Regions from separate parts of the Bacillus sp. XB1 genome, predicted to be linked through region 3. Evidence: riboswitches for the same ligand, from Rfam matches in the RefSeq annotation. Region 3 holds a riboswitch; each other region holds the start of a gene.

Region 1 (10,977 bases), 550 kb from region 3:
GCGTTGCTTCGTTTTTGGTACAATAATAAATTTGATCCAGAGTAACCCGACAATCATAATGATAAGGCTATGTAAAAATTGACCTGTAGCAATGAGTATAACACTCGAAAATACAATGAGTTGAATACTTAGCAATATAAAGATTAAGCTAAGAAATTGTTTCATTCTTTCTTCAGTATGGATTGGATATAATGCTGCAATAATATTTCCCGAAAAATATTTCCATAGTGAACGAAGCTGCATAGAGATCATATATAGAACGATGTAAGTGATAGCACCTTTTACGTATATATTTGGTATGAAATATAAGGCGAAAGCACCGATCAATCCTAAGCGAATATATATACCGAAATAATCATTTCCACGTAAAAATGCTAGTGTATGTAAGTAGAAGAAAGTTGCTCGTTTTTTATGTAATAAAGGTTCAATCCAATTTGTAAGCCATTTTCTTTTATTTACTTGTTTATTCAGTTGCGGAACATCTGTGAAAATGCTAGCAAATTGATAAAAACGAACGTTCATTTTTTCTTCTTGCTCAATTATGTAATCCCACGGTATTCGTTTTGTAGGCTGTTTTTTCGTATATAGAAGTAGGAAAGCAAGTAGTAAGAGTAGTCCGCCCAATATGAGAACATTTGCGGAATAAAACAGCATGTAAATGATTAGGGCGTTACAAGTAATACGAATGATCAGCCATATATTTTTTTCGTGACTATCACGCCACATCCAATGTATGTACATGTTCCAGGCTTTCGTAATCATTAACACGATAAAGATTGTACATAAAAAAGGTACAGTTAATTGTAATGATTGCATAGCAAGTGGAACGAGAATAAGGAACGTAAATAACAATGGGAAAAGCTGAATGATGTAATTGTATAGAAGAGATTTGTTGAAATAAGATGTTAATTTCTCTTCTAGTGCTAGTAAATAGACAGCATCAGGTTTTTGAATAAATGTACGGATAGGGCATCTCGTTATAAGGAATGTAAGTACAATCGTTATAATTATTAAAGATATTCCTTTAGAAGGAGATGCTTTTAGAAACTGAGCATAATAATATGCGCCAACGCATGAAATAAAGATAAAGCTATATAGTAAACCGTTAATCATACGTGCAAAGTATGTAATGATATTTTGAATATGTTGTTGGAAGCGACTGCTCCATAGCGATTCGATTGACATGTTTTTCACCTCTTTGTTCTATTATATATGTTTTACAAAAGAAAAAACGAGCAAATTGCGTTATGCAACTTGCCCGTTTTTCTTTTCGTTATTTTTTTTCTGATCACGATTCATTAATGGATAGAAAGCAAATCCAATTACGAATAAACCAATTCCGAGAAGGAACGTTTTTATATCGGATGCGCCAGTTTTAATAACCCATAGTGCGTAGCAAAGTGCGATAACTGCGACTATGCCATCTGTAATTCTTGCCCGCATTTCATTTTTATATGTTTCACCAGTTGCGACTAGTTTTAACTGGAAGATTGGTGAAACGAGATATGGAATGAGGTAGGCCAGTGTTGATACGGTAATAACGAATGTATAAGCTTCCGCAATGGTTCCTGATAATGTTGAGAATAGGAATACTTGCGACATAATGTTTGTTAATCGTAATGAGTAAATTGGACTTCCTTTTTTATTTGTTTTCGTGAAGAAGGAAGGGAAGAAACCTTCTTTTGCTGCTTGATAAGGTACTTCTGAGCTTAATAAAATCCAGCCTAAGATAGAACCGAACAGGGAAGTAAGAGCAAGTAATGCCATCAGTTTCCCGCCGCCGTGACCCATTGCAGCATTTAGTGCATCTGCTAATGGACGTTCAGAAGCTTGTAATTTATCAACGTGAAGTACACCCATTGTTAAAATTGTAATTCCTAGGTAAATCGCAACTGTAATAAGTAATCCCGCAACTGTTGCACGTTTTACCGTTTTTGGAGAAACAGCACGGTTTGATAAAAGAACGGCTGATTCAATTCCGATAAACGCCCAAAGCGTTGTAAGAGCAGCTAAATTTACTTGTGAAAGAAGACCATGTGATGCACCTGATTTATCAATCATCGGTGTGTACCATTGTCCAAACTTAGAAGCTTCGAATGCAAATAACGTAACGACGATGAATAAAAGGAATCCAGTTACTTTCGTTGTTGTTGCTAAGAAGTTTAGTTTTCCAGCTCCGCTTACACCGTTTGTTAATATAATATGAGTTCCCCAAAGTAAGATGGAACAAATCGTAAATGTAATTAGTTTTCCGACTTCTACGTTAAACGAGCCGATTGAAAATAGTAGTCGCGTATCTTTCATAATTGGGAAGAAGAGTGATAAATATCCCGCAAATGATGTAATGATGGCAACGTTACTTGCCCAGTTTGCAACCCAATATCCCCATACCATACTGAAGCCAGCCATTTTTTTCTTTTTTGGTGTTGAGAATAAAGCATATGCATGACTTTGTGGCCCTGTCGTTAAATCAGGACGACGAATTGCTAAATTACCGAAAACAAGAGCTAGCATTAAAACACCAAACCCTGTAGTTAACCAAGCTAAAGTGACACCGAGTGGGCTTGCTGTTTGTGCCAACGTACTTGGTACCATGAAAATACCAGCGCCAACCATGTTACCGACAACGAAAGCTGTTAGTACCCAAAAGCCCCATTTTTTTTGTTGCATAGAAAAATACCTCCAAAGTTAGTATAACCAAGTCAAGCGAGGAGATATGTATGTCTTCCTGAGTCAGGAAGAGAAGTCCCAAACAAAACAAAAAAAGCACGTAATCTGCCGCTACATGCTTTCTATCTTATAAGAAACCCACGACATACCTCTCGATAGCTCTCCACAAACGAAACGTTTGTGACAGTTCTGCACTTATTAAATGCAGACCCAGCAAGCGTGCATGGTGGACACGACTTACTTCGGCAACCATTCCTTTCTCATTCCTTCATCAATGCCACTACATCTCCTGAAATGATACTCTTAATGACTGCAACCTCTACCTCACCGAGATACGAATGAGGATTTAAATATTAAATTAACGTATTTAAGAGTAACAAATGAATTTTTATACGTCAATGGATATAGTAATAATCAGATTATAGAGAACAGTTTGTGATTAAAAGTAAGAGGGATTGTTATGTGATATTTGAATTTTCGTAATATAATACATGTTATTAGCGCTAGATGATTGAAAAGGGGATGAAGTATATGTCTGTATGTCATAAACATTCAGTAATAGGTGTGCTAGATTCGGGTGTTGGGGGATTAACAGTTGCGAGCGAAATTATAAGACAATTGCCTAAAGAAAGCATTTATTATATTGGTGATAATAAGCGTTGTCCGTATGGGCCAAGAAGTGTAGAGGAGGTGCAATCTTTCGTATTTGAAATGGTTGAGTTCCTCAAACAGTTTCCATTAAAAGCGCTAGTCGTAGCATGTAATACTGCTGCAGCTGCTGCATTGAATGCGCTACAAGAAGCACTTTCCATTCCAGTTATTGGCGTTATACATCCAGGAGCAAGAGCGGCAATTAAAGTTACAAAGAAAGGGGAAATCGGGGTAATTGGAACTGTAGGTACGATAAAATCTAATATGTATGAAAAAGCATTACACGAGCTGGATACATATTTGGAAGTGCATAGCTATGCTTGCCCGACTTTAGCCACAGTTGTAGAAAATCAATTAGAAGATACAGCATATGTCACGCAGCAAGTGAAACAAGCTTTACTTCCATTAACGAAAGAAGATATAGATACGTTAATTCTTGGATGTACGCATTATCCACTTTTAGAGTCCTATATAAAAAAGGAACTAGGAGAAGACATAACGATTATTAGTTCTGCAGAAGAAACAGCGATAGAGTTAAGTACCATTTTACAGCATAAAGGAATTTTGTCTGACAATCTGAATCTGAAGCATCGCTTTTTTACAACGGGATCTGTTTTATCATTTGAACATATTGCTGAGCGATGGCTAGGGTATCAAATTTCTGTAGAATGTGTACATTTGCCTATGAAAAATGCGTGTATATATAATTAAGATTTAGTAAATTACTTTTTTAAATAAATGAGGTTCGTTTCATAAGAAGGAAAGAATAAGCTTTTAATTGAAGTGTTTAAGGGCAGTTCAATTAAAGGGGAGATTGGATTATGGAATTATTAAGATCTCAATTATTTGCTTTAGAGTATATTTCAAAATATGCAGAGAACAAAAAACGTGGGGCTAAAGCAACGATTAATCATATACTTAAAATGTCTAATATTACAGATGAAATATTTGAAGAAGCTGTCGCTAATTTAAAATCTCATGCAAGGATTGCTTTACACTTTCATCCAGACAGACTAGATTCGAATATGAAAAGTGTTGCTGAAGCACTGTTTGAGCAAGGAGTATATAAAAGTCAGTTTGAAACATTGCTATCTAATGGAAGCGTATCTGCTTACCCTGGTGGTGAACGTGACCTTTGGGAAAAGAGAATATTTGGAGGAGCATATCAATTAGAAGGCGTAACGAATGATCAACGGCCAAAATATGGAGCGCTAAATTTAATGTTACATCCAGATGGGCCGGCTCCGCGTTTTGGTTCATGTTATTTTCTCTTATCTCCAAAAGTTTCTTCGCGCTCTACATATACGTATTTAGATTCGCATCAAGATCCGAAAGAAAAGGGGACTTATGAGGAGTTTGATATGATTTTAGCTGCTCTTTTGGAAGAGACATTTGTAGGAGATTTTGCAATTGGTGAAGGGAATTTGACTCCAACAATATTAATTAATCATTTACTGGCTAACCTGAAAAGGCCGTTTATAGATTTAGTAAGCAAAGAGCCAGCCCGTAATCTTAATCATTATATCGAAGCGCAAATTCATGGAGAGATTTCTCTTAAAGAAGACGTAGAGGTGCTTGTTGCAGATCCTTCATTTAAGGGTACGGATGTAGGAAGAGTTTTAGAAGAAATTTGCCTGAAGTATGCGATTGATTTGTATTGGCACATCGGTTTTGTACTTGCGGTAGACGAAGTTCCGATGGATTTTAGAGGTTCAAAAATGCCATCTTTAGCAAGACGCATTGCACGGAATCATTGCATCGATGCAAATATAATTGGCTCTGCTGTAGTGGATTTGAAACGCAATCCATTATCTTGGAGTGATCGTGGAACTTATGAAGAAGTGCTTCAGGAATTAAAATTATTATGGCATGTTTTAGTTCGATTTGGAAAACCAAATCGGAAGTAGAACGAAATACTCCGTTTTTCGGAAGTATTTATATAGAAAAGAAGCTGATCTAAAAATAGATCAGCTTCTTTTTATAAGATTAAACTAAGTTTAATACAGTTACTTTTTCACGTGTCATAGACTCAAGGCTCTTACGAATACCTTGTGCGCCCATACCTGAACCTTTTACACCGATGAATGGGAAGTGGTCAGGGCCGCGCTCTGTGCGTCCGTTAATTTGTACAGAACCAGTTTCGATTTTGTTAGCAATTGCAAATGCTTTGTTAATGTCTTTAGTGAAGACACTTGCTTGCAGACCGAACTCTGATTTGTTAGCAATTTCAATTGCTTGTTCATCTGAAGAAACACGGATGATTGGAAGGATTGGGCCGAATGGCTCTTCCCAAGCAACTTTCATCTCTTCTGTTACGTGATCGATTAATGTTGGGTAAATTAAGTTACGCTCACGTTTGTTACCGATAACGATTGTAGCACCTTTTTCTACAGCGTCGTCAACTAAACCTTGAACGAAGTCAGCAGACTTGTCGTCAATTAATGGAACGATTGTGCTGTCTTGTTCTGGAGATCCAACTGATAGTTCAGCTACTTGCGCTTTTAATAAGCTAACAAGCTCGTCCGCTACGTTTTCGTGTACAAGTACACGTTTAATAGCTGTACAACGTTGACCAGAGTAAGAGAATGCACCGCTTACGATATGGTTTGCAGCATCTTGTAAGTCAGCATCTTCACGAACGATACCAGGATCTTTACCACCAAGTTCTAATACAAGTGGAATCATTGAAGCTTTTTTCGCTAAATGTTTACCTGTGTTTGTACCACCTGTGAACGATACCATATTGATGCCTTCGTGCTCTACTAAGTAGTCACCAATTACAGAACCGCGTCCTGTAGCTACGTTTACAAGACCTTTTGGAAGGCCAGCTTTGTGAAGTGCTTCAACCATTTTAATACCACTAATTGCACCTTGAGTTGCTGGTTTGAAAATAACAGCGTTACCCATAATTAATGCTGGTGCAAGTTTTGCAGCAGATAAGTTTACTGGGTAGTTAAATGGTGCGATTGCTAATACAACACCAAGTGGTGCGCGTTGGATAATCGCAAGTTTAGATTTTGTACCGCCCGGGAAGCTATCGCCCATCATGCTTTCTCCGTGCATATGTAAAGCTTCTTCGATCGTGTAACGAATGAAGTCAGCTGTACGAACAACTTCTTTCTTCGCATCTTTATATCCTTTACCGACTTCTTTCATAATGATATCGGCAATTTCATCCTGCATATTTACGAGCTCATCAGCCCATTTATATAAGTATTTTGCGCGATCTTGTAGGGAAGCTTCAGCCCATGATTTTTGAGCTTCTTTTGCAGATGCAATTGCTTCATCCACTTCTCCGCGAGTAATTGCTTGTACTTGTCCAATTACTTCGTGTAAGTATGGAGATGGAATTTCGATTGTTTCTCCTGAAGAGCTTTCTCTCCATTCTCCATTTAAATAAAATTTGTACGTATTGCTAGTTGTCATGATTAGTCCTCCTAAAATAGCAACTTGTAAGAGTGAGTATAAGGTGATTGTAGGGGGTTTGATAACATTTTTCAAATGAAATGTTTGTGAAAACGATTTCTTATTCTTTTTTTATTTTGTATACCCTTTCTTACAGAACATTCCTTTATTTCAGAATGATGTAGCGTATATTTTCATGCGGTTTGTGAAAAAATAATTGACAGAATACTCAATAAAGTTGTAAGATTATAAATGGAAAATAAATGAAGGGGGTGTGCGTAATGATTGTAATCGTAAATGTAATGGGCTTAGCTCTGTTAAATGGCAGAAAACATTCATATCATTACGCAACCCGTACGGATATATAGGGCATCTTTGTCTTATAAAAAGCGTACGTTGCGTATATCGTAACGTACGCTTTTTATGCATTCCTGTGCATATCGTCAAGCGGCGGTATGCTTTTTTTTGTTTATTTTCCCTTGTTTAGTTCCGATAAAAAACTTTGGAAGGTGGAAAAATGTGATGAGATTGTATGGGTTACGAAATGTAAATGTGATGGGTCTGGATAGTGGATAAAGAAATGAGAGGTAAACGAGAACGAGAAGGGAGAGGTTACATTGTTATCAGTATTACTAAAGTTAAAATGGTTTTTTAGGGAGCACTGGAAGAGATATAGTATTGCCATTGGAGCTCTTTTAATTGTGAATATAGTTGAAGTTATTCCCCCGAAAGTGTTAGGGGTTACGATAGATAATATAAAAACAGGAACGTTATCGAACGAAGCAATTATGCAATCTATTCTTATTTTAATAGGGGTTACAATCGTTGGGTATGGTCTTACTTTCGTATGGCAACATCAATTGTTTGGAGGTGCATTTGTACTTGAGAAAACGATGCGCTCTAAATTTATGGGGCATTTACTTAAGATGACGCCGACTTTTTATCAAAAAAATCGTACTGGCGACTTAATGGCGAGGGCAACGAATGATTTAAAAGCAATCGCTATGACAGCTGGTTTTGGTATATTAACACTTGTGGATTCTAGTTTATACATGCTTACGATCGTTTTTATGATGGGATTTACAATTAGTTGGGAGCTTACATTTGCAGCGCTTATTCCGCTTCCAATTATGGCGTATGCGATGAATATATATGGAAAGAAATTGCATGAAAGATTTACCGTTGCGCAAGATGCGTTTGGTGATATGAACGATAAAGTGCTTGAATCAATCGCTGGTGTGCGTGTTATTCGTGCATACGTACAAGAGAATGCAGATGAGGAAAGATTTCATCACTTAGGAGATGACGTCTACGAAAAAAATATGAAAGTAGCGAGAATTGACGCATTATTCCAACCAACCGTGAAAATGCTTGTTGGCCTTAGTTATTTAATCGGTTTAGTGTACGGGGCATATCTTGTATTTCAATCAAAGGTAACACTTGGTGAACTTGTTTCATTTAACGTGTATTTAGGGATGATGATTTGGCCGATGTTTGCAATTGGTGAATTAATTAATGTTATGCAAAGAGGAAATGCTTCGCTTGACCGTGTGAATGAAACGTTAGCGTATGAACCAGATGTAAAGGATCCGAAACATCCAAAGCTTGTGCAAGAGCCGGATTATATTCAGTTTGATGACGTTACCTTTTCATATCCTTCATCAACTGAAACAAATTTAAAAAAGGTTTCGTTTACCTTAAAACAAGGGGAGACGCTTGGGGTTGTCGGAAAAACAGGAAGCGGGAAAACGACGCTTGTACGTCAGCTTCTTCGTCAATATCCACTTGGAGATGGAGATATTGCAGTTTCTGATGTGACATTAGATAAAATGACGAATGAAAATGTACTCGGCTGGATTGGTTATGTACCGCAGGAGCATATTTTGTTCTCAAAAACAGCGCGAGAAAATATTTTATTCGGAAATAGGGAAGCGACTGAAGAAGAACTAGAGAAAGCAATTGAAATTGCTGCGTTTAAAAAGGATTTAGAGTTTTTACCAGAAGGGTTAGAAACGCTCGTTGGAGAGAAAGGTGTTTCTTTATCAGGAGGGCAAAAACAAAGGATCTCGATTGCAAGAGCTGTTATTCAAAATCCAGAAATTTTAATTTTGGACGATTCTTTATCAGCTGTAGATGCTCGTACGGAAGCAGCGATCATTGAAAATATAAGAACGGAAAGAAGCGGAAAGACGACGATTATTACGACGCATCGTTTATCAGCAGTGCAACATGCGGATTGGATTCTCGTTATGGATGAAGGCGCAGTTATAGAAGAAGGTACGCATGCTCAGCTTATCCAAAAGGGAGGCTGGTATGCCGAACAGTTTGAAAGACAACAAGGTGAAAGTGAAAGTGCGGATAGTGGGGTGAAAATATGAGCGTTTCAAAACGATTGTTTCAATACGCGATGAAAGTGAAAGGGACGATTTTTGCTGCGATGTTAATGTTATTTATTTTCGTCATCGCAGAGCTTGCTGGTCCTTTCGTCGCTAAAACGATGATTGACGATCATATCGTCGGGATAGAGAAACCTTGGTATGAAACAGAACAGAGTGAAGATGCTGTTTCGTATAATGGGGCTTTTTATAAGCGAAGTGATCGCTTTGAACAAGGCGAGAAAAAAGGAAAAGAAGTACGCGTGATGCAAGTCGGTTTTCAATATTATTTTGTACCGAATAAAGTAAATGTAGAAGGATCACGTACTGTAAAAGGGGATATGATTACCGTTCAAAATGGTAAGGCGGTGCAAGTTTATAAAGCGAAAGCATTAACAAAGGAAGAAGTATTTGCATTTTATAAGCCAGAAATAAACCGTCTATTATTACTTGGTGGTGGCTATTTTGCTTTATTAGTAGTCGTATCATTATTTGCATACGGAAAGCAGTTCTTCTTGCAAAAGGCAGCGAACAAAATTATTCAAATTATGAGGGAAGATGTGTTTTCTCATATTCAAACGTTGCCGATTCGTTATTTCGATCATTTACCAGCAGGGAAAATTGTATCGCGTGTCACGAATGATACGGAAGCCATTCGTGATTTATATGTAACGGTACTTGCGACATTCGTCTCTAGTATCATCTATATTATAGGGATATTTGCGGCATTATTTTTACTCGATGTAAAATTGGCAACGATATGTTTACTCATTATCCCGATATTAATCGTTTGGGCAATTCTTTATAGAAAATACGCGTCTGTATACAATCATAAAATGCGCTCTCGTTTATCTGATATTAACGGAACAGTAAATGAATCCATTCAAGGGATGCCAATTATTCAAGCGTTCCGTCAAGAGCGTGAAACGAAAAAAGAGTTTGAAGAATTAAATGGCGATTATTTTAAGTATCAAAATAAAATTTTGAATTTAAATGCAGCAACTTCACACAATTTGGTATCCGTATTAAGAAATATCGCTTTCACAGGTGTGATTTGGTATTTCGGTGGCGCTTCATTAAGTGCTACAGGCGTCATTTCTCTAGGGATACTGTATGCGTTCGTTGATTATTTAACACGATTGTTCTCACCGATTACAAATATGGTGAATCAGCTTGCTAACTTAGAACAATCGCGTGTTGCATCAGAGCGTGTTTTTGAATTGTTAGAGGAAAAAGGAGAAGCAGTAGAAGAAGAGCGTATGCCTCGCTTACAAGGAAATGTGAAGTTTGATAATGTATCGTTTTCTTATAATGGGAAAGATGAAGTGTTAAAAAATATTTCTTTTGAAGCGAAACAAGGGGAGACCGTGGCACTTGTCGGTCATACTGGATCAGGAAAAAGTTCTATTATGAACGTACTCTTTCAGTTTTACGAGTTTGAAAAAGGAAAGCTTACGATTGATGGTCATGATGTAAAAGAGATGCCGAAACAAGCAACTCGTGAACATATGGGAATTGTACTGCAAGATCCGTTTTTATTTAGCGGAACAGTAGCATCTAATGTAAGTTTAGAAAATGAAAAAATTTCAAAAGAGCGCATCGTAAAAGCATTGCGTGATGTTGGTGCTGAAAGATTTGCGAACAATATAAATGAAGAAATTACGGAGAAAGGAAGTACTCTTTCAACCGGAGAACGTCAGCTTATATCGTTTGCTAGGGCGCTCGCTTTTGACCCAGCCATTTTAATTTTAGATGAAGCGACATCTAGTATCGATACAGAAACAGAGGCGATGATTCAACAAGCGCTAGAAGTTGTGAAAAAAGGAAGAACGACATTTATTATCGCTCACCGACTTTCAACAATTAAAAGCGCAGA
Region 2 (10,977 bases), 1.6 Mb from region 3:
TGTTTTATAATCCAAGGATTAATAGGATGCTGTTTATCACGTAATTGCTGTAACCACTGAAAAACGAGTTCTTTATCTTCTTTCGTAATATCGTTAATATGATTGGCTACAGATTTTTGAACATATTTAGAAGGGTCATTCATTAATGGTTCAAGAAGCTGTAAATTGTACTTAAAATCACCTTTTAGAGCTCCTGTTTTTTTAGCCCAAGGAAGTCTTGGTCTCGTACCTTCAGAAACTAATCTTCTAATGTGGCTGTTTTTATCATGAATCCACTTTTGTAATATGTTTAGTGTGTCTTCATGGTATGTTTGAAGAAAAGGCCGAATGGCATATTCAGCAGTATTCCTTTTTGTTATTTCATACATGGCGTTGAATGAGGTTTCAAAGTCGTTAAGTCCATATTTTTCAATGTATTTTGCAAGAGGCATGTACATATATCCGTTTGTAAATGTGCCTACTTCTGTTGTATTTTCTGGGCCTAATGTTTTTAGTAATATATGTATTGCTTCATTAAAATCTTTTTGTAATGCATTATGTAATTCATCTGCTATTACTTCAATACGTTGTTTTAACCCTAAACCTTCAACTTTACATGTTACAGAGGATACAAAGTTTTTTTTAGAGAAATTCGGATCGTATTTACAAATAGAATCAGCTATTTTTTCTGCTAATTCTTCGTTAAATAAAAATTTTAACGGAACATATTTACCCATTTTTTCACCTCGGTGGTCAAATGAAAACAATTTTTATTTTTTAATCGACAATCCATAAACTAACGTCTCACTCGGAGTCGTAATACTAAAACCTGTCGTCTTATAATCAAGTTTCACCGTATCACCAGTGTAGTCTTTCGTGAATGAATCCATTTGTACGATAAGATCTGCATCTTCATATACAACATCATCTGCGTTATATGTATCCCAAATTAAATCGACATCAACGAAAATACTACAAGAGTTTGTCATTGTCCCTCTAATGCGAATGATCTTTTTGTCTTCACGTTCTAATCTATGTATAGCTGCTTTTGCTTCATCAGTAATGCGAATGTTCATTGTATCCCAACCTTTATTTATATTTCCTTTATTATTGCAAAAACAGGAGCAATAGGGAAGCAAAGAGGTTTGCAACAAAAAACGAGCAAACAAATTTGTTTGCTCGTTTCACTTTATTTTAGTTCACATTTATCGAGTGGAATCACTTTTGTTTTTTTCGTAAATTTATATCCTAACCATAGTACTAAGAAGAGTGGTAAACCGATGTAAGAAACAAGTACGCCGTTCCAATCGATTGATTCACCCATAAATGCGCCATAGTTTTGTCCTAAAATTACGATAATACAAAGAGTAAATGCGAAGAGTGGACCGAATGGGAACCATTTTGCTCTATATGGTAAGTCATTTAAATCTTTTCCTTGTGTGATATACGCTTTACGGAAACGGTAATGACTAATTGCAATTCCGACCCATGCGATAAAGCCAGACATTCCGGATGCGTTTAATAACCAAATGTATACAACACCGTCACCGAATAAAGAAGCAATGAAAGCAATACTACCGACAATCGATGTTACGATTAACGCGTTAACAGGTACACCGCGGCTATCTAATTTACCAAGAAATTTTGGTGCTTTTCCTTGGCGAGCTAAATCCCAAAGCATACGAGTTGATGCATACATACCAGAGTTACCAGCAGATAGTACAGCAGTTAAAATAACAGCGTTCATAACAGAAGCTGCAAAGGCAACGCCCGCTTTTTCGAAAATAAGTGTAAATGGACTTACTGTTACATCACTTGCGGCAAGACTTTCAGTTGTATAAGGAATTAATAAACCGATAACGAGAATCGCAAGAATATAGAATAAAAGAATACGCCAAAAGATCGAACGAATTGCTTTCGGGATATTACGTTCTGGATCAGAAGTTTCACCAGCAGCTACCCCAAGTAATTCAGTTCCTTGGAAGGAGAAACCAGCTGCCATAAATACACCGATAATTGCCATGATACCACCGTTAAATGGTGCATCAGCAACAGTGAAGTTTTTGAAGCCAACAGTTTCGCCCCCCATAATTCCGAAAATCATCATAAAGCCGACAATTAAAAAGATAATAATTGTAACTACTTTAATAAGTGCGAACCAATATTCAGATTCACCAAACCCTTTAACAGATAAATAGTTTAAAAGGAAAATAATAGCTAAACATAATCCGCTCCAAATAAGAGAAGGGGTATCTGGGAACCAAAATTTCATAATTAATGTTACGGCCGCTAGTTCTGCCGCAATTGTAATCGCCCAGTTATACCAGTAGTTCCATCCAAGTGCAAAACCAAGTGATGGATCAACAAATTTTGTTGCATACGTACTAAAAGATCCAGTAACAGGCATGTAAGCTGCAAGTTCAGCTAAGCTTGTCATTAAGAAATATACCATAATTCCAATTGCGGCGTATGCGATTAATGCGCCGCCAGGACCAGCTGAATGAATGACACCACCGCTGGCAAGAAATAGTCCGGTACCAATTGTACCGCCGAGAGAAATCATCGTAAGGTGACGCGATTTTAATCCGCGTTTTAATTCACCTTGTCCTTGTGTAGTTTGCGTTTTAGAGGTAGATTGATTTGTTGCGCTATTCATGTTCAACACTCCTTTTCTTGTAGGTTAGGAAGGAGCGGGGGAGAAAAATACAAAAAACCGCCAAAGGAATTTGGCGGAACGTTTCACAAATAACCACCCCATCATACCCTTCCGTTAAGATAGCACCCCACGTTTACACGGTAATTTTGTAAACGTGACAGTTCTGTTCCTTTCGGAGACAGCCCCAGCTCATATTTCCAGAGAAGAAATATAAACTTCGGCAACTTTTCCTTTCAAACGGAGTCAGCTGACATTCTCTGTGTCTCGTCCGTCGTACTCTTAAAAGTCGCAACCTCTACCTCATCGGATTGATGAGGATTTATATATTGCTAAGATTTTTAATATATGGCAATTGTAATGACTTTCTGAATATATTGCAAGATATTTTGTTAGGAAAAGTCAAAAAATATCGGTTATTGTATAGGAAACGCTTGCAAAACTCCACCCGAACCTACTATTATGTAGCAATAAGCAAAGAAAAAATTGTTATACAAATGTTTCGCAAAAAATATTGAAAAACCCTCTAAATAAAAAGAAAATTCAGAAAAATATAATTCGACATTCATGATAAAGTCATATTATTTGTTATAATTAGAGTAACGTTTAAGCAAAAAGGGGAAATCAAAATGAAATTAGAAACAGAAAGGCTCTATATAGTGCCGTGTACAGAAGAGAGTATTCAAGTTGCTAACGAGCAAGGATATAATAGCGGTCCGCATATTGTAGGGCATGTAGAGAATGTGAAACAAGATGAGGCTTTATTACCATGGGGGGCGTGGTATGTTCTTCGGAAAGAAGATGATAGCGTTTTAGGTGATATTGGATTTAAAGGGAAACCAAACGAGGATCAAACAGTAGAAATTGGCTATGGATTCATTGAGAAATATTGGAATCAGGGCTATGCAACAGAAGCTGTAAAAGAACTATTCGATTGGGCTTTCAAAACAGGTGAGGTAGAAACAATAATTGCAGAGACACTTCTAGATAATTATAGTTCGATGCGTGTTTTAGAAAAGTTACATATGAAGAGAGTAAATGCTACAGAAACGATGATTAATTGGAAAATAGAAAAATAAAAAATACCGCTCTAAATTGAGCGGTATTTTTTATAGTTATGGTAGCATTTGCTTCTGATCATTTGGATACTCAGCCGTTGATGCGTTAGGACGATTGGAATGATTTCGAACAGCAATGAAAATAGAAATAATAACGACAAGACCAACTGCAACGTAAGAAAGTGAAATAACAGTTGGATCCACTTTAAATGTAGTAAGCAGTGTACGAATATTTGTAAAGATAATAAGACCACCAACTAATACGCCAAGTAAATGGGGTGGAACGATGCGGACTAACCATGCAGCAATTGGAGCTGCGACAATACCGCCGAGCATTAAGGCAAATACCCAAACCCAGCTTACTTGTTCCCAGCCAAGTGAAATGAAAAAGCCGATTGTTGCAGCGAGTGAAACAGGAAATTCACTCGTATCTACAGATCCAATAACTTTTCTAGCTTCATTTCCTCTTGCTAGAAGAACAGGTGTCGTAATGGGCCCCCAACCACCGCCACCAGTTGAATCAACGAATCCAGCGAATAAACCAAGCGGCACAAGTTGTTTTGCAGACATACGCTTATTTGAAGTGACAATTTGTTTTTGAATGATGAATCGTAATAAAATATAAACCCCTAAAGTAAATAAAAATACGGAAATGTATGGTTTGATTACATCTCCGGGCAAATTACTTAAAAAACATGCCCCAACAAATGCGCCGATTGCCCCAGGTAATGTAAGCCTGGAAACTGTATATTTATCAACGTTTCCAAATTTGATATGAGATGCGCCGGAAGCTGCAGTTGTAACGACTTCAGCTAAATGAACTGATGCAGATGCAACAGCTGGTGCAATACCAAACATTAATAATAAAGAGGAAGACGTTACTCCATACGCCATTCCAAGTGCTCCATCGATCAATTGAGCGAAAAATCCAATAATAGCAAAGACAATTAATTTCTGCATAAATAATCCCCCTGTAATAATAAATGAAAAAGACACTTTTCCCGTATGAGAAAAGTGCCTTTGGTTTTTCCAATCAGCAATAATTAAATTTGTTTCATTATAATACATATTAATCGTATAAATCAACTAGGTTTTAAAGTTTTTGAATTGAATGAAAGAAAAATAAAATATACAATAAAAGGATGGAGAGAAAGGGGAGAAAGACATGTTACGATTTGATCATCTCGTTCACGCAGTTCATGGTACACCGGAGGAAGCGGCAAAACAAATGCAGGAACTTGGATTTCATACTGTATTAGGCGGAGAGCATACGAATTGGGGTACTTGGAATAGTTTAAGTTATTTTGATTTATCATATATTGAATTTTTAGCAGTTCAACATGAAGAAAAAGCGAAAGAAGCAGAAAATCCATTAGTACAAGAAACAGTGGTGAAACTACAAAATGGAGAAGGAATGCTACAAATCGCGATCCGAACAGATGCAATTGAGGAGCTAGCAGTTAACTTTAATAAGTACGGCTTACATACGATAGGGCCATTTGAAGGGAAACGTATGAGAAAAGATGGCCGACTTTTAGAATGGAAAATGTTATTCGTTAAGCAAGAAGAGAACGGACCGAAATTACCTTTCTTTATACAGTGGAATGAAACGGACGAAGAAAGAAGAAACGATTTACGTAACAGTGGGACGATTACTGAACATAAAAACAAAGTGCAACAAATTGAAACGATTCATTACGCAGTAAAAAATGTTCGAGAAACAGTACGGAAATGGAAAGAAGTAATGGAGCTATCTACAAGCTTAGTTGTGAAAAATGAAAAATGGAATGCTGAGTGTCAAAGTGTAGTATTTGGAGATATTCATGTGCAGTTTTGTGAACCGATTGGAGAAGGGCTAGTACTAGAACATTTGAATAAGAATGGCGAAAATCCATTTGCAGTAGAGTTTAAAGGTGGAAATAAACGAGAACATGAAGTGCTAGGTAGTTTGTACATATATTAATAGAGGTGAACGTTGTGGAAGAAATACTTAGAGAGATAGAGAGAATACTAGAATGGCCTCGTATTGCAACGTGTACAGCTATTTCAAAAGGTTTTTCACATGAAGAGAAGTATAAAATTGAATTAAAGAATCAAGAAACCTATTTTGTAAAAGTATGTGATGCTGTTCATTTTGAACGTAAACAAGAAGAATATACGTATATGAAACAATTAGAGTCATTACATATTCCAACACCCAAGTTAATTCATTTCATAATAATTGAGAAATTAAATAAATGTGTTCAAGTATTTGAATGGACCCGAGGTATAAATGGTGAAGAAGGTTTAACGAAGTTATCGGTGGAAGAACAGTATATGGCAGGAAGAAAAGCAGGGGAAGTATTAAAGAGGATTCACTCAATTGAAAGAGAAAGTGCAAGTAATAAATGGGAAACATCTAGATGGAATAAATACGAAAGATACATAGAGGCACTAACAGATTACGAGGTGAATTTTCTGGATTTGAAGCCAGTATTAACCTTTGTAGAAAATCATAAAGATTTATTGGAAAATCGTCCAATAAGATTTTTACATGATGACTTCCATCCAGCAAATAGCATGATTCATAATAAGGAATTTATCGTTATCGATTTTGGTGGATATGATTTTGGTGATCCAATACACGATTTTTATAACGTAGCGATTTTTACTATAAGAATAAGTAAACCATTTGCGGTTGGACAAGTTCACGGTTATTTCGGAGGCGAACCATCGCTTCATTTTTGGAAACTGTATACATTGTACGTCGCGATGACATTCCCAGCGGATATCGTTTGGACGAATCGAAGTACACCGCATTTAGTAGATGATATGAAGGAAAGATTAAATGGAATTTTAGAAGATCATAATCATTTTTCATCTTATATTCCAAAATGGTATCAATCAAGCGAATTTAATAAATAAAGGAGTAATTTATATGGATAAAATAGCAGTAATTTCAGATATTCACGGTAATATTCAAGCATTAGAATCCGTGTTGAATGATATTAAATTAAGAGGGATCGAGCGCATTATTTGCCTTGGAGATTTAGTAGGAAAAGGACCTCATTCCAGTGAAGCAATTGAAATCATTCGTAAACAATGTGAAGTAGTCGTAATGGGAAACTGGGATGATTTTATTACAAAGCCGACTGAATTTGAAGCATTGAAATGGCATCAAAAACAATTATCGGAAGAACAAAATGACTATTTAAGAAACTTACCATTTTCAATCGAGTTTTATATGAGTGGGAAATTCATTCGTATGTTTCACGCTTCACCGAGAAGTTTATATGAAAGAATTCAACCACACGCTTCAAGAGAAGAACGTATTAGTATGTTCGAAAATAGTGATCTGACGGAAAATATAGAAGGGGAAAGAAAACCAGATGTCGTTTGTTACGGTGACGTTCACCAAGCGTTCGTTCAAAATTTCAGAGGGAAAACGTTATGTAATGCCGGTAGCGTAGGAAACCCGCTTGAAATAACGCAAGCTTCCTATTTAATATTTGAAGGGACTTACAATGAAAAAGAAGCAGCGAGCTTTTCTATTCAACTTGTACGAGTACCGTATGATATTGAATTAGCTATCAGACTAGCAGAAGAACTCGAAATGCCAGAAATTGAAGAATACAAACAAGAATTACGGACTGCTTTATATCGAGGGTTTAAGGGAAAGTAAGCTAATAATATATCAACGATTTTTCAAATATATCTATCATAACTTAAAATATATCAATGATTTTTTCGAGATATCAGCGATTCGAGAAAGGATATCAATTTACTGACAAATAGTGACATGAATTATTATCTATAATTATATTATGTCAACTAATTATAAAGGGAGATATCATGAACCGAAAACAACGAATCAAAGAAATTGCAGATCATATTGTAAAGCTAAACTTAACCCATCCAATAAGAGTTGGAGTAAGCGGTATTACAGCCTCAGGAAAAACAACATTTGCAAACGAACTAGCGGAAGAAATAAAAAAACGAGGATTACCAGTAACACGCGCCAGCATTGATGATTTTCATAATCCAAGAGTGATTCGCTATGCAAAAGGAAAAGAATCTGCAAGAGGGTATTATGAAGATGCACACGATTATACAGCTTTCAAAGAAAGATTATTAATGCCTTTAGGACCTAACGGGAATTTACAATATGAAACGATTTCTCATAACTTAATAACGGATATGCCTGTACATAATGAGCCGCTATTGGCCACGAAAAGTATGATATTAATAGTAGATGGAACGTTTCTATTGAAAAAAGACGCTGCGCATTTATTTGATTACAAAATCTTTGTAGATACAAATTTTGAGATTGCGAGAAAACGTGGTGCTAAGCGGGAAACTGAAGCTTTTGGAAGTTATGAAGAAGCAGAGAAGATGTTTTTAAACAGGTATCACGCGGCTTGTAAAATGTATATAGATGAGCATAATCCGAAAGAACTTGCAGATGTTTTATTTGAAAATAGTAAATTTGATGATCCAGTAGTTCTATTTAAAAGACATTAATACAGTTTATATAGGGGGAATGAACATTTGTTTAGATGGTTTCAAAAAAATAATAAAGTGAATGAAGAGAAGGATGGACAATATTTAGAAATCAAAAATGAACAGATAAATGAACAGTTAAAACAAAAAATAATGGAACTAGAGAGTATAAGTGAAGACATTTGCAGTAAGTATCAAAAAATATATGAAGAACGTTTTGCGCAAAATGGTAAATTAAATTTGAAGCTGTCAATTAAAAGAGATATAGACGGTGATGAATTAGAAGAACTAACATCTAAGAATTGTTTAGAGTATGAATATAGATCAGAAATTAATTTTGAATATGATGCTTCAAAATCATGGGAAGTCTGTACTATTTCGCTTTGGTATTATTACCAAGGATATCGAAAAAGTAGTAGCATAGGAACACTTTATAGCGGAACGATTAATGAATTAGAAGAAGAAGTTAAAGCAACATTGGAAGAACTGTTACATAGTGAAGATAATTAATGATTCCATTTTATATTGCGTTAAGAATGGGTTTAATTTTATGATACTAATAGGGAATAATTTAGGAAGAGAAATTTAAAGGGGATAAAAAAATGACAGAAGTACTAGAACTAAAAGAAGAACTACTACAAATTAAAAATAATAATTATGCTGTACCAGAAGACGTAGATGCATATCCATATGCGCAGTGGATGCTAGATTATATCGGATCACCAGATGCTGAATTACGTGATGATTTAATTTATAGTACGCTTCACACATGGATTACAAATGATGTATTTAGACAAAAAGAGTTAAGAGGATTAATGTTACAAGCAATTAGTCCTGATTATTTATTTTATAAAATTGGTGAAAAGGGAACAGACTCTGTATTTAAACGTGCATTCTCCGTATTAATTCCACCACTTATTTTATCTGTTCATGAAAGAGAACCGTTGTTATCCGAAGAACAACTGTACAGTGTAGCAGAACAAGTGCTGGAATATGTATATTTAGAAGAAGATGTAAGGGGCTATGTAGAAGGGAAAGGCTGGGCGCACTCTACTGCACATGCAGCAGATGCACTCGATGCTTTAGCACGTACAATCCAAAATCGTGAGTTCTCATATGCAATACTAGCTGCCGTTCGTCAGAAGGTCCGCTTACATGACTACGTATACATTCACTTTGAGGATGAGAGATTAGTAGCACCAATTATGTCGTTACGTAACCAAAATCTTTTAACTGAAGAAGAGTGGAGCAATTGGTTACATAGTATAGCAATTGTTGAAGACATCCCGCATCCTCAATATGATATTTTAGTACAAAATATTAGAGCTTTCTTAAGAAGTTTATATTTCAGAGCTTTAGAGACAGAGGGTAGTACAGCCTTTACAGATGATATATTGGAGACTTTAAAGGGTTTGCGTAGGTATTAAAAATTCGTTTTTCTAACAGAAAAGTACATAAAACCAACACCTCCCAACCATACTAATAAAATGTTTTGGAGGTGAGTTTAATGGACAAAAAAGACTTTGAAAAAGTATATAATGATTATTTACATCAAGGGGAAGAGCAAGCTCAATTTGAAATAGCTCAGGAAGTTACTTCAGGAGCAGAACAAATTGTTGCTGTTCGTAAAAATGATGAAGGTGATTTGATTGCTTTTAAAACAAGTAGCGGGAGAGAGTTAGATTATACGACTGCTCTTAGTGAAGCAAAATCAGGGAAGTTAGCTCATGTGGACGTATTTCATAAGTATGGCAGAGATATTATACGTAGTGAACCTGATGGAATAAAAGAAAATAACTTAGATAATTTACCTTCATTTTAAAGGGTAAACCTCAAGAAGAGAATGTTCATTACGATATTCTCTTCTTTGTTTTGCGAAGTTTTCCTTGCAAATAGACGATTCATTTTTAAAGTGCGATCATACTTTTAAAGAGCTCTCTAAATTTCTCTTTATCTTCTGCTGTAAATGGTTTCGGTCCCTTTGTACGTTTACCACTTTTTCGAACCATTGCACTTAAATATCGTGTTTGTAACAATTGTTCAATGTTATCATTCGTATACTTATAGCCTTTATGGTGTAGAACGATACAGCCTTTTGCTAAAGCGAGCGAAGCAAGACCGTAATCTTGTGTTACGATTAAATCTTCTTTTTTTGCTAACTGCATAATTCGGTAATCTGCAGCATCTGCTCCGGAATCAACATATATTGTTTCCACACCTTTAGGTTGCTGAGCATTAGAATAATGAGAAAAGCTAGTAACGAGCGTTACAGGGATTTCTGCATTCGTAGCTTCAAAAATAATTACATCTTTTACAGGACAAGCATCTGCATCAACGTAAATTTTCATTTTTACCACTCCTATAAAGTGAAACTTTAATCAGTGGGGGGTTCATCCTCCACTGATTATTAGTTGAACCAATCGGGCATTTACGGGCAGTTAATCTCCCACCTAACTTCTTTGTTACAGCTGAATTTTGAGCTGGGAGTTTTATTGCCCGTTAATGCGGGGTAACTAGGTTCGTGTTGATAATAATGGTAGATTTTTCTTTTGTCAAACGATAGGGCTTTATGTAAAGTTATTTTTCACAAACCAAAATAGCCTCCTGCAAACGAGAAATACCTTCCTCAATTTGATCAATATCCACTTTTCCATAAGATAAACGAATATAACCATCTTTCGCACCGAAAATACTACCGGGCATAAAGGCGATTTCTTGTTTTAAACTTTGCATAATAAGTTGCTTTTCATTTATTGGTTCTTTTAATTTTCCCCATATGTATATACCACCAGTCGGGTTTGAAAAAGA
Region 3 (10,977 bases):
TAAAACTACGCTCTTGTAAGTACTTCACGATTTGTTCTGCACATTCTTCAATAGAATATTTGTGCGTTTCTACAATTAATTCCGCTTGCTCTGGCTCTTCATAAGGCGAATCAATACCTGTGAAATCCTTAATGTCACCTTTCCTTGCCTTTTTATAAAGTCCTTTCGGATCACGTTTCTCACACTCTTCAATCGGACACTTCACAAAAATTTCAATAAATTCATCTGCCGCTAATAAATCTCGTACTTGTTTGCGGTCTACTCGAAATGGTGAAATAAATGCTGTAAGGACAACTGCTCCTTGATCTACAAATAACTTTGCCACTTCGCCAATACGTCTTATATTTTCCATGCGATCACTTTCAGAAAATCCTAAGTCTTTATTTAAACCGTGGCGAATGTTATCCCCATCCAGCACATAATTTCCAATATTCTTTTCAAACAGTTTACGAGCGACCGCATTCGCTACTGTAGATTTACCCGAAGCTGATAAACCAGTAAACCAAATTACAAAACTATGATGTCCATTCTTCACTCTTCTCTCATCTTTTGAAACCGAAGCTGTATGCCAAGTAATATTCGTATCCATCTCGTTCTCTCCCTATTCTGTTACTACTTCTTTTTTCAAGCCTTTAATTAGCACTTCCACTACTTCTTTACGACTAAATGTACTTGGCGGAATCTCACCGTTTCTTAATAATTCTCTTACTTTCGTACCCGATAAAATAACATGATCTTCTTTTCCGTGCGGACATGTTTTCGTTGAAGCCATCGCTTCACATTTCGTGCAGTAAAAACTATGTTCAAAGAATAGTGGTGTAATTCCTAACTCTTCCACTGTAAAGTTCGTAAAAATTTCTTGCGCTTCGTATGTTCCGTAATAATCTCCTACTCCAGCATGATCACGCCCTACTATAAAGTGGGTACATCCAAAATTCTTTCTTACTAACGCATGAAATATCGCTTCCCTTGGTCCTGCGTAACGCATGGCAGCAGGAAATACACTTAAAAAGACACGATTTTTCGGATAATAGTTTTGAAGGAGTACTTCATAGCTTTCCATTCTTACATCAGCAGGAATATCATCCGATTTCGTTTCTCCAACGAGCGGATTTAAAAAGAGACCATCTACAATTTCAAGAGCAGACTTTTGGATATACTCATGGGCACGATGTACCGGGTTTCTCGTTTGAAACCCGACCACTGTTTTCCACCCACGTTTTTTAAATTCTTCCCTCGTTTCAATTGGGTCTAAATGATAAGAAGGAAATTGATTATTTTCAAAGCGTTTTGTTAGAATAATAGTTCCTCCAACGTAAACGTTTGGTCGTTCATATAATTTTTCCACTCCTGGATGAGCCTCATCCGTTGTTTTATATACAAGTAACGCTTCTTTTTCTTTATCTGGTACAAAAATATCTTCTATTTGAATGACACCATATATATTTCCATTGTTGACAAGCTTTACTTCCTCTCCAACTTTCAGGCTTTCTGCGACTTTTTCTGTTACAGGTAATGTAATTGGTATACTCCACACACTACCATTTGCTAAACGAAGCGTTTCTACAACTGAATCATAATCTTCCTTCCCTAAAAAACCAGTAAGGGGGCTATATCCACCTGTCGCCAATAGTTCTAAATCACTTAACGCAATATTGTCTAACTTAATTTCTTTTTCAATTTGTGATACGTCATATGCCTCATCTATACGGTTTACTAATTCGTTTACTATGCTCATTTTTCTATATCCTCTCTTAGCTTTATTTCAAGATTCATCTTATTGGTAATGAAGACCACATTCAGTTTTCACTTTTCCAGCCCATCTACCATCTCTTGAATCGCCACCATCCCCAACAGGTAACGTACATTTCTCACACCCAATACTTGGATAACCAATATCATGCAACGGGTTATACGGCAAGCTATGTTTGTATACATATCGCCAAACTTCTTTCCACGTCCAATGAATGAGTGGACAAACTTTAATAGATTGAAAACGATGATCTTGATTTATAAACTTTGTATGCTTACGTGTTTCTGATTGTTCCCTTCTTAAGCCTGATATCCATGCTTTTTCCACGACTAATGATTTTTCTAAAGGTAAAATTTTTCTAATCTTACAACAAAGATTCGGATTGCTCTCCCACAGTTTTTCACCATGCAACTTCGCCTGTTCATCAAGTGTAAGTTCTGGCTGTTTTTCTATAATATTCAATGAAGGAAATCTTTCCCGCACTTTCCGAATTAATTCATACGTTTCTTGAAAATGAACATTTGTATCCAAAAATACGACTTTAGCATATGGATTTACTTGGTTTATAAGGTGCAGCAATACCATACCTTCCACCCCAAAGCTACATGCGTAGACAATTTCATCTTTATACTCTCCATAAGCCCACTTTAATACTGATAGCGCGCCTTTTGTTTCGTCTTCTTCCGAGAATGAAACAACATTTTCTTCCCACGTTTCATACGTCAACATGTTTTTTCCCCCTGTAAAAGCAAAAAGACGGTTTTAACCTAATGAAAATAGGTTAAAACCGCCTCTAGTTTTTCTAGTCAGCGCTTTTCACTTTAAACGTACTTTTTCACTTTTCTCTAACTGAATTACTTTTCCATCTTGCACAACAATTGTAATTGAACCATATTTCATATCAGCAAGCATCGCTTCAATCTTCTCGGATACTTCATCAAAATGTTCCCGTACACTCACGCGAACAGCCCCCCCTTTTTATTCATAAAAAAAATCTTTCCCATTTCGAAAAGACTGTTCGGTAATATATTTTACCTTATCTTTCAAAATGGATCCCATTTTGCTGGATTTAGCACCTTGCTTTCTATAAGCAGGTTGCCGAGCTTCTTCGGGCCAGTTCCCTCCGCTTCTCTTGATAAGCTTTGTATTTGTATTTTATCACAATTCTGATTTTTTTCAATCCTAGTTTTCCGATATATTTTAATTATTTTATTTTATAAAAAAGGAATTGCCCATACGAACAACTCCTTTTCCTATTTAGACAAGTTCTTTAATACGTATGCGATCGTTCCCAATAATATTTTCATATGTTTCGCGTTCCACAACTACTTGCGATGTTCCGCCTTTTGCAAAGACAACGGCTGGTCTTCGAATCCGATTGTAATTATTCGCCATCGAGTACCCGTATGCTCCTGTACAGGAAACTGCTAGTAAATCAGAAGCAACGACTTTCGGTAAATGAATATCCCAAATCAACATGTCTCCACTCTCACAGCATTTCCCGGCAATCGAAACGAGTTCCTCATTCTCATCATTCCCTCGATTCGCTAACATCGCTTCATAACGCGCGCTATATAAAGCTGGTCTTAAATTATCTGTCATTCCACCATCGACTGATACATATTTCCGAATACCAGGAATATCTTTCACAGATCCAACTGTATAAAGTGTTGTCCCAGCATCACCTACAATGCTACGGCCTGGTTCAACCCATATTTCTGGCAATGGATATTCACATACAGTAAATTGTTCTCTCACTGCACTTGTTACAGCTCGCACATATGTCTCAAGAGTTAATGGTGTATCTGACTCTGTGTAACGTATTCCAAATCCTCCGCCTACATTTAACACTTTTACTACATAGTTTGTTTGCTCTCTCACTTCTACTAAAAATTGGCGAAGAACTTCAATCGCTCGAACAAAACCAGCTGTTTCAAATATTTGCGATCCAATATGTGAATGGATCCCTAGCACATTATAATTTGATTTTTGTAAAGCAAATCCAATTGCCTGCATTGCTTGACCGTTTGAAACGCCAAATCCAAATTTCGAATCATCTTGACCTGTCGTAATATATTCATGTGTGTGCGCCTCTACTCCAGGCGTTACACGAATTAATATGTTCACAAATTTCCCATGTTGCATCGCTAAATCGTGTAAAACTTCTAATTCAAAGAAGTTATCTACGACAAAACAACCGATATTCGCCTGAAGAGCCATCACTATTTCTTCTTCTGTTTTATTATTTCCATGAAAATGAATACGTGATGCCGGAAATCCTGCTTGGAGCGCAGTATATAATTCTCCCCCAGAGACAACGTCTAATGACATATTCTCTTCACGAGCTACTCGGCACATCTCCATGCACAAGAACGCCTTGCTTGCATATGCTACTTGATAAGAGAAACCACTTTCTTTAAAAGCACGATGAAATGCTCGGCATTTTCCTCGAATAGACTCTTCATCGTATACATAAAGTGGTGTTCCGTATTGCTTTGCTAGCTGCGTCGTATCGCACCCTCCAATTTCTAAGTGTCCTTGCCCATTAATTCGGCTTGTGCCGTGTAAATACATTTAAATTCCTCCCTTATTTCCTCTAAAACTCATAACCCCAATCTTCTATTCATTGCAGCACGCTTTTAGATAGACAAAAAACGCGCGGAACAATGTTCACACGCGTTTCTTATTAGGAAAAATATATATTGAAAAAATAAACGAGTTGTTATCTCCTCAAAATAAGAAACCGCATCAACATCTCCAAATAGCTCTCCATAAAATAAATCTTATGACAGTACTACATTTATTCAATGCAGTCCCAATATATGAATAAGATGGTTATTCTTATATTTCGGCAATAGTCCCTTTCAACCTATGATCACAGATTCCATTAAATCTCCCATAGCTTACTCTTTCCTATCGCGGCCTCTACCTTTGAGAGTAGATGAGGTAAGTCTATTTAATTTTCAAACATCTAATTGTTGCTATTAACAATACCAAAGGACCATTTTATTTGTCAAACAATTTTTTATATTGTTTTTTTGCAGTTTAATTTCGTATCGTCTGGTAAGCGCTTTACTAATACCTTTGTTACTTCCCATTCGCCTTCTTCGTTATTAAATGTAATCGTTACCTTCTCAAATGGTGGAGCAATTTTCCCAGCAACACGTTCATACTTTGTCACTTCAATACTTGCTTGAAATAAATATGTACCGCTATACACTTTTTTTAAACTAATAATTTTAGGACATTGATAAGGTTTCAAACTTCCATATTGTTTTTCAATTGCTTTATTTATTTTTGGAAATAAAACAGAATAAAGTGCATCTTCCATAAGAGGTGCATCATATTGGGCTACCGACACACTCGGTGAAGTAAAAAGTATAACACTACTGCATGCTATAAAATATAATAATTTTCGCATTATAACCTCCGTATTATCACGCGATTCTTTCTGCGTACAATAATTATCATACATAGAAATTCTGTTTTATTGTCTCCCACCACTCTTTTTCTACTCGATTATTATAAAAAAGCCCACAACCTTCTTTTATTTTCGTATAATGATACTCATAGTATAATAATCATAATAACAAAGGACTGTTCGTATATATAAAATGAGTCGTTAAGCAAACTGACTCTCAAGAACTGTCATGCTTTTTAGGAGAGGAGTATATTATGCTACAACATCTGTTTCCAAAACTGCGATTTGCACTCGTTGCAGTCGTTTTACTATGGATTAAAACATATATTGTGTACAAGCTAGCATTTGATATTAAAATTGATAATTTCTTTGAAGAATTCATGCTTTTTATCAATCCACTAGCTGCGTTACTTTTATTTTTCGGCTTAGCTTTACTTGCATCTAAGCACCGAAACCGAATTATAATTGGAATCAGTTTTATACTGTCATTTATTTTATTTGGAAACGCAATGTTTTATGGGTTCTATAACGATTTCGTTACTTTCCCGGTTTTATTCCAAACAAACAATATGGCTGATTTAGGGACAAGTATAAAAGAACTCTTTACGTACAAAACATTACTTTTATTTGCAGATGCAATTATTTTAATGTTTATTTCGCGTAAATTCCCATCATTTGGCGACAAAACACCACTTTCCCGCTCAGAGAAGCGAACTTTCTTTAGCGGTGTAACAGCTTTATTAGCACTACAAATTGTTGTATCAGTTATTTATAAACCACAAATGTTCTCACGCTCATTTGACCGTCAAACTGTCGTGAAGAATTTAGGTTTATACACATATCATCTATTTGATATTACGCTTCAATCCAAGTCCTCAGCTGAGCGTGTATTTGCAAGTGGGGATGGGTTTTCTGAAATTAAAAACTATACAGACTCAAAAGACAAACAAGTTGATAAAAACTTATTTGGAGCTGCAAAAGGTAAAAATGTAATTTTAATTTCAATGGAATCTACACAAAGCTTTGTTATTAATAAAAAAATAAATGGAAAAGAAATTACACCATTTTTAAATGAATTTATTAAGGATAGTTTCTATTTCGATAACTTCTATCATCAAACTGGACAAGGTAAAACTTCTGATGCTGAATTTATCGTTGAAAACTCACTTTATCCGCTAGATCGTGGTTCTGTATTCTTTACTCATGCAACAAATGAATACACAGCGACACCAGAACAATTAAAGAAATACGGATATTCTTCTGCCGTCTTCCATTCAAATGATAAAACGTTTTGGAATCGGGATGTAATGTATCCTGCGCTTGGATATGATCGTTACTTTAATTTAAATGATTACGCAGGAACGGAGCAAATGTCTGTCGGTTGGGGATTAAAAGATAAAGAGTTCTTTGAACAATCTATTCCAAAGTTAAAATCTTTACCGCAACCGTTCTATACAAAATTTATTACATTAACAAATCATTTTCCATTTCTTCTAAATCCGGAAGATCAATATGTTGATGAATTCAACTCGGAAAGTGGTGTTGTAAACCGCTACTTCCCAACTGTTCGTTACACAGATGAAGCTCTTAAATTATTTATTAAACAATTAAAAGAAGAAGGATTATATGATAATTCCGTTATTGTCATCTATGGTGATCATTACGGTATTTCCGAAAACCATAACGCAGCTATGGCACAGTTCCTAGGAAAAGATACTATTACACCATTCGATTCTATGCAATTACAACGAGTCCCTCTTATTATTCATGTGCCTGGCCAAGAAGGAAAAGTTGTTTCTAAAGTATCCGGTCAAATTGATATTAAGCCAACGCTCCTTCATTTACTTGGTATTAAAACAAATAAATCCGTTGAATTTGGAACTGACTTATTTATTAAAGAGAAAGACCCGCTTATGGTAATGCGTGATGGTAGCTTTGTTTCTGAAGAGTATGTTTATACAAAAAATATGTGCTACAAAAGAAGTACGGGTGAAGAAGCTGACATGACGCTATGTCAGCCGTATATTGAAAAAGCAAAAACAGAATTAAAACTCTCCGATAAATTAATTTATGGAGATTTATTACGCTTCGATCCTAATAATCGATATAAAACTGGAACGATGACAACGAAATTTGAATAGTAAAGGAAGCAACTTTATACAAGTTGCTTCCTCTTTTTATTTTCACTTAATTTTCAAACCATCCTTCTATGAAATCTTTCACAAATTGGTAATTTCTTTCGTATGAGGAATAAATTTATGGTATGATAAAATAAGTAAACTTTCATACACTAATTAAGAATTTATTACAGAAAGCAAGGGATCAGATTTTGTATAGAGCAGCTATTCCAAACTTATTTACGCTCGGAAATTTATATAGCGGATTTTTATCAATCGGCTATGCATCTTTAGGATATTATAAATCAGCTGCTATTTTAGTACTTATCGGGATGATGTTAGATAGTCTTGATGGTCGTGTTGCTCGTTTATTACGTGTTGATTCACAAATGGGAAAAGAGCTCGACTCGCTTGCAGATGTCGTAACATTTGGTGCAGCACCAGCTGTTTTAATGTATTACACATCTTTCTCAAACTACGGAATCATCGGATTATACATAGCGGGATTATTCCCTCTTTTCGGAGCATATCGTTTAGCACGATTTAATGTAACACCATCTTCTACTTCAATGAAATATTTCACTGGAGTACCGATTACAGCAGCGGGAGGGCTTGTTGCTTTCTTAACATTATTTTCACATACCATTCCAAAAATCGTTCTTATTACCGTATTTGTAACGTTCGCATTTTTAATGGTGAGCCGCATTCGTATCCCAAGTTTAAAAGATGTACCAATTCCACGATATAGCATCATTATTACACTATTTTTAGTTGGAATCATTATTACAATGTATCAAACAGGATTTGGAAATTTTTCTGTTTTCTTATTTATTGCCATTCCACTATATATTTTGTACATGTTATCTCAATTCATTAGACAAAGACCGTCTAAAAAAGCGAATAAAGAAAAATAAGAAAACCTTCCGAGTCCGGAAGGTTTCTTTTTATTTTGTAACTAATACCTTTTGATTTACAGGTGTTACTGGCTCTTCGCCGTTTAATACAGCTAAAATATTTCTGACAGCCATTTCAGCCATCGCATCACGAGTTTCAAATGTTGCATTCCCTACGTGTGGAGCAAGTACTACATTCTTTAATTCTTTTAACTCTTCTGTAATTTTCGGTTCAAATTCAAACACGTCAAGAGCTGCTCCTTCAATTTCATTCGTTTTTAATGCATGAGCAAGTGCTGCTTCATTCATAATTGGTCCACGTGAAGCATTTACAATATACGCTGTTTTCTTCATCATTTTAAACTGCTCTTCATCAATCATATGATGTAAATTTGGATTATAAGCACAGTTAATTGTAATAAAGTCTGCTGTTTGTAATAATTCTTCCAACATCACATACGTTGCCCCCAGCTCACTTTCAGCTTCAAGCTTACGATTTGGCCCTGTATATAAAACATCCATTCCAAATGCTTTCGCACGTTTTGCAACAGCCTTCCCGATTTCTCCAAGACCTATAATTCCGATTGTCTTACCATGAACTTCTCGTCCTAAGAAAAATAACGGTGCCCATCCGTTAAATCCAGTCGTACGACATAACGTATCCCCTTCAGGAATTCTACGCGCCGCTGCTAAAAGAAGTGCAAATGTTAATTCTGCAGTCGCTTCCGTTGATACTTTCGGTGTATTCGTAACTGCAATTCCTTTTTCGCCCGCATACTTGTAATCAATATTGTCGTAACCAGCACCATAGTTTGCAACAATCTTTAAATGAGGCGCTGCATCAATAACTTCTTTTGGCACCTTTGTCGAAAGTAAACTTAACAATGCATCTTTATCTTTTACACGCTCTGTTAATTCATCTATAGAAATTAACTCCTCTTTATCGTACATTTCTACATCATGATCTTTTAATAGTTCTAATCCAATTTCCGGAATTTTTCCCGCTACTAATATTTTTGCCACTACTAACACCTCTTCTATAGAAAATAAGATATCTCTTATATTTCATTGTAAGAAATCCACATATAAAAACCAAGGAATTTGATTATAGTTTTAAAAATCGACACTTTTCCATGAAAAAAGAGGAGATGCAACTCTCCCCTTTTCTTACGCTTTTTCCTGCGATTCTTTTCCAAGCTTCACATCAATCGTTCCTTCTGCAACCGTATCGCTAATTTGCTCCTCAATAACCGATTGAGATTCAGCATTCGTTTCAGAAGTATAAGCTTGTTGCTGTGCACCTTGTACATTTTGTTTATTTTGTTGTTTCGCCATTTCTTACCCTCCTTTTCATTCTTTCTTATTTTGAACAAAAAGGACGGTTTTCATCAAAAAATTGCGTTTCATTTTGAATTTGTTACTTCTTCTTCAAGCGACCTCATTACTCTTGCTCGCTTCGTAAATGTTGCAACCTGAGTAACACCGTGAGCTAGTAATGTTTGTACATTTTCTTGTACATAATTCCCTAAATCATTTGGATAATGGGCATCCGAAGAAATCGTAATTGGAACACCATACTTAGCTAATACTTGTAAATATAGTGGACTTGGGCACATTTCACGAACAGGATAACGATAGTATAATCCTGCATTTATTTCTGTTGCCGTATTCGTTTCTACTAACGCACAGGCAATTTCCTCATAATAAGAAAGCTGTTCATTCTCATCCAATCGATAATTAAATACCTTTATATTATCAAGATGAGCGATAATATCAAATAACTCGGTACGAATCGCACTCTCAACTGTTTTAAAAAACATATCATATAATGCGCGTAGGTCATGCTTCTCAAAATATTCTTTCGTATCTGGATTATCAAATCCCCAGCCATTTAAAAAATGAACGGAACCAATTATATAATCAAAGTCTCCTAGCGCTAATAATTCTTTTAACTCTCCTTCACAACCAATAAAATAATCCGCTTCAATTCCAAGTTTAAGTGTGACACCTCTTTTACTCCATCGTTCTTTCGCCTCTTCAATGACCTTTGTAAAATCATACAGTGAAACTACCCTTACTTGATCTAACCATTCCTTCTGTATACGACCGAGCTTAGAATCACTAATATCTACATATTTTTCATAATATCCTTTCGCTTCATGAAAACGATATAAATGATCAACAATCCCAACTTCTGTTATACCTTTTCGCACAGCTTCTTCTAAATAGAGGTCCATCCATTCTGTTGTAAATGGCCCTTCCTTCACACGCTTTTGCAAACGCTCTTGTGTTTTCATAAGCCAATCAATAGAATGCCTTTCTTGAAGCGGTTCATAACGTTCCAGCGCTTCATTTATTTTAGCAAGCCATCCTATTGAATACGGTCCTTCTTCTAAGTGAAGATGATAATCTACTTTCATATACATTCCCCCTTATAATGTATCTATTTCCCTTCTATCCCCAACTCTCGAAAGCTTTCCATTTCGTTCTTTCACCTCCCGCATGACATCTTCCAATGTAATATTTTTTTCAGCTAATAAAACGAAACAGTGATAAAATACATCAACCATTTCTTTCACTACTTCTTCTTTATCATTATTTTTACATGCGATAATTACTTCAGCACACTCTTCACCAATTTTCTTTAAAATTTTATCTTCTCCTTTTGAAAATAAATAATTTGTATACGATTCAGGAAGTGGGCTTTCCTTTCGTTCTTCAATTGTTTTATACAGCAACTTAAAGGCATTTTCCATATGTATCCCCCTATATAATTTGATAGTGAAAACATGT

Evidence for each region. A riboswitch is a leader RNA that binds a small molecule or an ion and turns the genes downstream of it on or off. The one in region 3 is predicted to bind lysine.
Region 1: linked by a shared signal. The riboswitch ahead of ACK1U5_RS14360 (amino acid permease) and the one ahead of lysA (diaminopimelate decarboxylase) in region 3 are both predicted to bind lysine.
Region 2: linked by a shared signal. The riboswitch ahead of ACK1U5_RS03235 (amino acid permease) and the one ahead of lysA (diaminopimelate decarboxylase) in region 3 are both predicted to bind lysine.

Annotation. Positions count from the first base shown of each region.
Region 1 covers NZ_JBNRIL010000001.1:2,791,220-2,802,196, reverse strand. Annotated here, with positions in the region: gene ACK1U5_RS14365 (ABC transporter permease) at 1-1,185, opposite strand, end outside; gene ACK1U5_RS14360 (amino acid permease) at 1,246-2,670, opposite strand; lysine riboswitch at 2,819-3,000, opposite strand; gene racE (glutamate racemase) at 3,202-4,032, shown strand; gene ACK1U5_RS14350 (DUF3626 domain-containing protein) at 4,143-5,228, shown strand; gene gapN (NADP-dependent glyceraldehyde-3-phosphate dehydrogenase) at 5,308-6,747, opposite strand; gene ACK1U5_RS14340 (ABC transporter ATP-binding protein) at 7,344-9,104, shown strand; gene ACK1U5_RS14335 (ABC transporter ATP-binding protein) at 9,101-10,977, shown strand, end outside.
Region 2 covers NZ_JBNRIL010000001.1:660,423-671,399, forward strand. Annotated here, with positions in the region: gene ACK1U5_RS03225 (DNA alkylation repair protein) at 1-716, opposite strand, end outside; gene ACK1U5_RS03230 (iron-sulfur cluster biosynthesis family protein) at 750-1,055, opposite strand; gene ACK1U5_RS03235 (amino acid permease) at 1,169-2,635, opposite strand; lysine riboswitch at 2,748-2,941, opposite strand; gene ACK1U5_RS03240 (GNAT family N-acetyltransferase) at 3,262-3,711, shown strand; gene ACK1U5_RS03245 (sulfite exporter TauE/SafE family protein) at 3,748-4,650, opposite strand; gene ACK1U5_RS03250 (VOC family protein) at 4,856-5,653, shown strand; gene ACK1U5_RS03255 (aminoglycoside phosphotransferase family protein) at 5,668-6,594, shown strand; gene ACK1U5_RS03260 (metallophosphoesterase family protein) at 6,608-7,351, shown strand; gene ACK1U5_RS03265 (uridine kinase) at 7,522-8,190, shown strand; gene ACK1U5_RS03270 (hypothetical protein) at 8,218-8,679, shown strand; gene ACK1U5_RS03275 (DUF2785 domain-containing protein) at 8,772-9,596, shown strand; gene ACK1U5_RS03280 (DUF3892 domain-containing protein) at 9,677-9,991, shown strand; gene ACK1U5_RS03285 (YaiI/YqxD family protein) at 10,077-10,517, opposite strand; gene pdxR (MocR-like pyridoxine biosynthesis transcription factor PdxR) at 10,747-10,977, opposite strand, start outside.
Region 3 covers NZ_JBNRIL010000001.1:2,237,225-2,248,201, forward strand. Annotated here, with positions in the region: gene cysC (adenylyl-sulfate kinase) at 1-589, opposite strand, end outside; gene sat (sulfate adenylyltransferase) at 602-1,738, opposite strand; gene ACK1U5_RS11410 (phosphoadenylyl-sulfate reductase) at 1,778-2,482, opposite strand; gene ACK1U5_RS11415 (YezD family protein) at 2,570-2,713, opposite strand; SAM riboswitch class I at 2,787-2,895, opposite strand; gene lysA (diaminopimelate decarboxylase) at 3,011-4,327, opposite strand; lysine riboswitch at 4,508-4,689, opposite strand; gene ACK1U5_RS11425 (DUF3888 domain-containing protein) at 4,779-5,174, opposite strand; gene ACK1U5_RS11430 (LTA synthase family protein) at 5,429-7,315, shown strand; gene pssA (CDP-diacylglycerol--serine O-phosphatidyltransferase) at 7,504-8,205, shown strand; gene ACK1U5_RS11440 (NAD(P)-dependent oxidoreductase) at 8,236-9,207, opposite strand; gene ACK1U5_RS11445 (YozQ family protein) at 9,352-9,519, opposite strand; gene ACK1U5_RS11450 (histidinol phosphate phosphatase domain-containing protein) at 9,588-10,604, opposite strand; gene hisE (phosphoribosyl-ATP diphosphatase) at 10,617-10,940, opposite strand; gene hisI (phosphoribosyl-AMP cyclohydrolase) at 10,951-10,977, opposite strand, start outside.